One region of the Brevibacterium litoralis genome, then DNA from elsewhere that is predicted to be linked to it. Evidence: riboswitches for the same ligand, from Rfam matches in the RefSeq annotation. Region 1 holds a riboswitch; the other holds the start of a gene.
What was found. Region 1 has a riboswitch for thiamine pyrophosphate ahead of AAD496_RS03320 (ECF transporter S component). Riboswitches for the same ligand answer to the same signal wherever they lie in the genome.

Region 1 (3,400 bases):
CATCTTCTGCGGGTCGTTCGCACCGGTGCCGATCACGTTGTGGGTGTGGTGCGAGGTGTGGATCGTGATCTTGCGGATCTTCGTGAGGTCGTCGATCTGCCCGCCGAGCTTGCGGGCGAGGTCGATGAGCGCCTGGCCCTGGTATTCGGCCGAGTGCTCCTTCGTGTAGGTGTCGAGGATCGCCCGCTTGGACTCGCCCTTGCCCGGCAGCGGCACGGTGTAGCGGGCCTCCGGACCGGAGAGGATCCAGGCGATGAAGCCGTCCTCACCCTCGTAGATCGGGGAGGGTGCACCCTCGCCGCGCATGGCGCGGTCGACCGCCTCGACGGCCATCTTGCCGGCGAAGGCCGGTGCGTGGGCCTTCCACGAGGAGATCTCGCCCTTGCGGGACTGGCGGGTGGCGGTGGTGACGTGCAGGGCCTGACCGACCGCCTGGTAGACGACCTCCGTCGGCAGCTTCAGCATGGCGCCGATACCGGCGGCCGCGGAGGGGCCGAGGTGCGCGACGTGGTCGATCTTGTGCTCGTGCAGGCAGATGCCCTTGGCCAGGTCGACCTGGAACTCGTAGCCGGTGGCGATGCCATTGACGAGGTCCTTTCCCCCGATGCCGACGTGCTGGGCGACGGCGAGGACCGGCGGGATGTTGTCGCCGGGGTGCGAGTACTCCTTGGCGAGGAAGGTGTCGTGGAAGTCGAGCTCACGGACGGCCACACCGTTGGCCCAGGCGGCCCACTCCGGAGAAATGGTCCGGTCGAGCGGCATGCCGAACACGGTGGCACCCGGCTGCGGGGTGGTGTGGGGCAGTGCCTGCTCGCGGGCGTGGGTGGGGGCCGAGCGCCGCACGGAGGCCGCGGCGACGGAGGCGTTGTCGATGATGCGGTTGATCACCATGTCCGTGACGTCGGCGTCGACGGGCACGGGGTCGGTGGCGACCTCGGCGATCTTCCAGGCGAGCTGGTCCTCGCGGGCGAGGTTCTCGGAGCTCTTGTACGTACGGACATCGTGCTCGATCACGGATGACTCCTTCGTCGCGGACACGGGATCTCCATGGCCGCCGTGTCCAGGTCGTGGACGGTCCACCGGCGCGGATGTGGCCCGCACCATGGATTCTCTCGATGTCAAGATACTTGTGGCGCTGAGATACTGCAAGGGACCGGAGGCATCAGCTTAACGATTGTTCAGTGAGCGGGGAAGGGTGTGTCCTGTGACACCATGCTCCCATGACGCGCACCGCCCTCGATTTCGACGACAACTGGCTGGAACCCGAGGAACTCACCGAGTTCCGCCGCCGCCTGCCGCTCAGCTACGTCAACGCCGTCCCCGTCCGGCTGGGCGACGACGGCGTCGTCACGCGGATCGGCACGCTGCTCGCGTCGATGTCCGACGGTACGCTCGGCCGCGAGATCGTCGGCGGCCGCGTCCGCTTCCACGAGACGCTCCGCACCGCCCTCATGCGCCACGCCGAGAAGGACCTGGGCCCGCTCGCGCTCCCCCAGGTGCCGCCCTCGCTCACGCCCTTCCACGTTGCCGAGTACTTCCCCACCGACGGCGCCGGCCCCTACCACGACCCCCGCCAGCACGCGATCGCGCTGTGCTACGTCCTGCCGGTCACCGGCGAGTGCCAGCCCCGCAAGGACGCCCTGAGCCTCGACTGGCTCACCCCCGCCGAGGCCCTCCGCGAGGACGTCGTCGCCGAGATGCAGGGCGGCCAGGAGCACATCGTCCGCGCCGCACTCACCCACCTGGGCATCCACCCCTGAGTCCGACCCCGCCCCAACCCCGGCACCCCACCGCTTTCCGCCGACCCCGCCGCCGAGGCGCCCTGCCACTCATCCCCCACGTTGCCCCAGTCACGCCGGTCCGGCTACATTCATCGGCACACGACAGGGGAGCGCCGCCCGGACCGATCCGGGAACAGGGGCGCTGAGAGTGCGGGCCACCGCAGACCCTCGAACCTGATCCGGTTAGGACCGGCGAAGGAAGTCGAGTCGCATCTCTTATCCCCTCCTGTCCTCATTCAGGAGGTAGTTCGCATGACCACCGTCATGACACCGTCATCCACCACCCATCGCCTGCGCTGGCGGGTCGTCGACGTCGTCGTCGCCTCGGTCCTCGCCGTCGCGCTCGGCGTCGTCTTCTGGGCCTGGAGCACCGGTTGGAGCGTGCTCTCGCTGCCCTTCGCGGCCTTCCCGCCGGCCGCCGGTCTCCTCACCGGCATCTGGGTCCTCGCCGGTCCCGTGGGCGGGCTCGTCATCCGCAAACCGGGCGCCGCCCTGTACTGCGAGGTGCTCGCCGCTGCGATCTCCGCGGTCCTCGGCACCCAGTGGGGCATGCAGGTCCTCGTGTCCGGGTTGATCCAGGGCCTCGGGGCGGAACTCGTGTTCGCCCTCCTGCTCTACCGCCGCTGGGGGATCCTCCCCGCGCTGCTGTCCGGTCTGGGTGCCGGCCTGTTCCTCGCCGTCGGCGAGAACGTCATGTACAACGCGCTGTGGGCCCCGACCTGGCAGTGGGTCTACGCCGGGTGTGCAGCCGTCTCCGGCATCGTGCTCGCCGGTCTGCTGGCCCACGTCCTCGTCCGCGGTCTCGCCCGCACCGGTGCCCTGTCGGCCTTCGCCGCCGGTCGCACGAACGCGCGTGTCTGAGCCGGTGACCGCCCCGGGACCGGGGACCCTACGGAGGCAGGGCGCCTCGGTCGCGGCCCGGGGGTTCGGGTGGCGGCACGCCGACCGGAAGAAGTGGGCACTGAGCGGGGTCGACCTCGACATCGCGGCCGGGGAGACGGTCCTGCTCACCGGCCCGTCCGGGGGTGGGAAGTCGACCCTGCTGCACGCTCTGGCCGGGGTCCTGCCCGCGGAGTCCGGGGAGGCGGCGGGTGCTTTGCTCGTCGACGGTGAGGCCCCGGACCCGCGTTCGGGGCGCACCGGCCTGGTGCTCCAGGACCCGGACGCGCAGGTCTTGCTCGCCCGTGTGGGCGACGACGTGGCCTTCGGTGCGGAGAACCTGGGCGTACCTGCGGACGAGATCTCCGTGCGGGTCCACGCGGCCCTCGACACCGTGGGGCTCGACGTCGACCTCGACCACCCGACCTCCGCACTGTCCGGCGGGCAGAAACAGAGGCTCGCGGTGGCGGGAGTGCTCGCGATGCGGCCGGGACTCGTGCTGCTCGACGAACCGACTGCGAACACGGACCGGCGCACGTCCCCGCAGATCCGCGACGCGGTCCTCCGGGCGGTCCGGGAGACCGGCGCGACACTCGTCGTCACCGAGCACGACCGGGACCTGTGGGTCGACCACATGGACCGGGTGGTGGAGATCGGGAACGTCCTGGACCCGGGCGACGCCGACCGGGACAGAGGCACGGACGGCGCCGCCGACGGGATGGATGCCACTGCCGTCAGCA
Region 2 (3,400 bases), on a different contig from region 1:
CCGTGAAGGATTTCGGGGCGGTCGGGACCCCGCACCGGCCGCGGTCCCCGCGCCGGGTGCAGACTCCGCGCCGACATCCGTCCACCGGGCGCCCAGGAACCACCAGTGCAGGGGCCCGGAGAGCACGACGAGCAGGCCGGCGAGCACCGCGAAGGCCGCCTGCCACCCGAGACCCTCGACGAGGAAGGCCGTGATCGGCGAGAACACGGTCGAGGCGAAGGCCCCGAACAGGGTGAGGAGCGTGAGCGGCCGGACCCGCTGCGCCCCGTACCAGCGGGTGATCACCGCGATCGCCGGCGGGTAGAGGGTGGCCGTCTGGGCCGCACCGACGATCAACCATGCGAGCGCGAAGACCACGTAGTGCGGCGACCAGGCGACGAGCAACAGCGCCGCGGCCCCGACCCCGACACCCCCGGTCATGATCCCGCGCGGCCCGCTCACGTCGAGCCACCGCCCGACCGGGATCCCGAGGAAGGCCGAGAGCACGAGCCCCGCGGAGAACGCCCCGGTGATGGCCGTCTGCGACCACCCGGTGTCCGCGGCGATCGGCACGACGGCCGTCGGGAGCCCGTAGAAGAGGATGCCCCAGTTGACGGTCACCGCCACACACAGGGCGACGAGCCCACCCCGGGGCCGGTCGGCGTGACGCGTGCCGACCGCGGACGAACTCACTTCGGCAGCGTCTTCACGTGCTTGCGGTACAGCGTCTCCTGCGCGACGGAGGCGACGAGCGCACCCCGCTCGTCCGTGATGTCCCCGGTGTACAGGCCACGACCCCGGGCGACGGACCGGGGGAAGAAGTCGACGAGGTTCCACGCGTTCATGTCGACCGGCCGGTGGAACCACATCGAGTGGTCGAGGCTCGACCCGCTCTTCCACTCCTCGGTGTTGAAGGCGCCGACCCCGCTGGAGATGTCGGACATGTACGTGAGCGCCACGGCGTGCAGCAACTGGTCGTCGCCGAGGTCCGCGGTGCACGTGCCCCAGAACCGGACGGGGTAGTCCTCGACGTCGTAGTCCTGGTCCGTCGTCCGCCCGATGAAGTCGAACATGCGCGGCAACTTGGACTCCGAGCCCATCCGCACCGGCCCGCGCGAGGCCGCCGTCGACTCCTGCAGGTCGGGGGAGTCGGTGCCCTCCGTGAAGGAGGTCGACATGTTGAAGATGACCTTGCCGTTCTGCAGCGCGACGACGCGGCGGGCCGAGTAGGACCGGCCGTCACGGTCCCGGTGGACCTGGAAGATCGTCGGCTCCGAGGCGTTGCCCGGGCGCAGGAAGTAGCCGTGCAGCGAGTGCGGCAGGCGGGCGGGCTCCTCGACGGTGCGGGCCGCCGCCAGCAGGGCCTGGGCCGCGACCTGGCCGCCGTAGAGCGCCCAGGGTTCCTCGAAGACGTAGTTGGCCCGGAAGATGTTGGGGTCGATCGTCTCCAGGTCCATGAGGTCGAGGAACGACCCCTCGAGGTCGTTGTGACCGAACAACACGTCGTCGTCCCGCGGTTCGACGGGATGGACGTGGCCGGTGAGGTCGTCGGGCGTCGTGCTCATGCCCGCGATCCTACCGAGGTCCCGGGCACCCGGCGCGATCGGGGTCACAATCAGGGCCCCGCCTCGTCCGTGCCCGCACCCGCCGGACCCACGCGGACACCGCGCGCGAGGTGCCCTGTCCGGGGCGCCTCGCGCGCGGTGGCCGACGTGCCCCGGGCCACGTCCCGGTGTACGGTGGCGGGCAGTGACACGGGGTGCCGGCACGGAGGCCGGCTGAGAACACACCCGTCGAACCTGATCCGGTTAACACCAGCGAAGGGATGGTCATGGAGAACACTGACCCCTCATTCATGCTCACCACCGCGGCCTGCGCCGTGGCCGAGCACACGCCTCTCGTCCAGTGCATCACGAACACGGTGGTCCAGCAGTTCACGGCGAACGCGCTGCTCGCGGCCGGTGCCAGCCCCGCGATGCTCGACCACGAGGCGGACGCCGGTCAGTTCGCCGGCATCGCGAACGGTCTGCTCGTGAACTTCGGGACGGCGACCAGCCACCAGTTCCTCGGCGCGGAGGCCGCCGTCGAGGTCGCGAACCACATCGGCACCCCCTGGGTCCTCGACCCCGTGAGCGTCGGCGCGATCGACTACCGCACCTCCCGCATCCGCGCGATGGCCACCCGCCGTCCGACCGCGGTGCGCGGCAACGCCTCGGAGGTCGCGGCGCTCGCCGGGATGGGCCTGGGTGGTCGCGGCGTCGACTCGACCGATTCCGTCGAGGCCGTCCTGCCCGCCGCACTCTCGCTGGCCGACCGGACCGGTGGGGTCGTCGGCGTCTCCGGTGAGGTCGACGCGATCGTGCGCATCGATTCCGACGGGACCGGAGTCGCCGCGACCGGTGCCGCCGCGACCGGACAGGTGGCCCGCGTGCACGGCGGCAGCGAACTCATGCCGCTGGTCATCGGCACCGGCTGCTCGCTCGGGGCGACCGTCGCCGCCTACCTGGGTGCCGCGAAGGCCTCCGACGAACTGGGGGAGGCCGGCACCCTCGACGCGGACGCCGCCTTCTGGGCCACCGTCGCCGCCCACGCGCATTTCGCCGCCGCGGGTGCCCGCGCCGCCGGGTTCGCCCAGGCGCCCGGCAGCTACGCCACCGCCTTCCTCGACGCGCTGTACACCGTCTCCGCGGAGGACATCGGCGCCGTCCGGGTCGACCTCGAGACCGCCGAGGTGCCCGTCACGGCTCCGGCCGACGAAGCGGAGGGGATCCGCGCGTGAGTGGGGCGAGTGCGGAGCGCCTCGGCGGCGTTGACCCGACCCTCTACATCGTCACGGACACGGCCCAGTGCGCGGGTGCGGGACGCAGCGTGGCCGCGACCGTCGCCGAGGCGGTCGCGGGCGGTGCCCACGTCGTGCAGGTGCGTGACAAGGACGTGTCCGACGCCGACTTCCGGGCGCTCGCCGACGAGGTGCTCGCGGCCGTGGCCCGCACCCGAGCGGTGCACGGGATCGACCGGGAGGTGCCGGTGTTCCTCAACGACCGGGTGGCCGTCGCGCGGGATCTCCTCGACGCGGGTGAGCGCGTGCACGTGCACGTGGGGCAGTCGGACATGGACCCCGCCGAGGTGCGCCGACTGCTCGGCGACGAGCCGCTCATCGGGCTCTCGGCGGCGACCCCGGAGGAGTTCGCCGCCGGACGGGCGACCGGGGCCGTCGACATGTTCGGGATCGGGCCGGTCTACGACACGACGACGAAGGCGGATGCGCCGTCCGGACTCGGTCCGGTGCGACTGGCGGAACTCGCGGGTGTGGCCGGGCTGCCGAGCGTGGGCATCGGCGGGATCGATGCGGCGCGTGCCGCGGAACTCGGGACGGCCGGGCTCGCCGCGCGGGGCGTCGTGGGCATCTGCGTGGTCTCCG

Region 2: linked by a shared signal. The riboswitch ahead of thiM (hydroxyethylthiazole kinase) and the one ahead of AAD496_RS03320 (ECF transporter S component) in region 1 are both predicted to bind thiamine pyrophosphate.

The regions. Positions count from the first base shown of each region.
Region 1 is NZ_JBDIUY010000010.1:276,384-279,783, reverse strand. It holds gene AAD496_RS03330 (MmgE/PrpD family protein) at 1-1,014, opposite strand, end outside; gene AAD496_RS03325 (DUF4916 domain-containing protein) at 1,221-1,760, shown strand; TPP riboswitch at 1,876-1,999, shown strand; gene AAD496_RS03320 (ECF transporter S component) at 2,034-2,642, shown strand; gene AAD496_RS03315 (ATP-binding cassette domain-containing protein) at 2,635-3,400, shown strand, end outside.
Region 2 is NZ_JBDIUY010000022.1:143,203-146,602, reverse strand. It holds gene AAD496_RS08260 (MFS transporter) at 1-672, opposite strand, end outside; gene AAD496_RS08255 (acyl-CoA thioesterase) at 669-1,544, opposite strand; TPP riboswitch at 1,725-1,823, shown strand; gene thiM (hydroxyethylthiazole kinase) at 1,811-2,758, shown strand; gene AAD496_RS08245 (thiamine phosphate synthase) at 2,755-3,400, shown strand, end outside.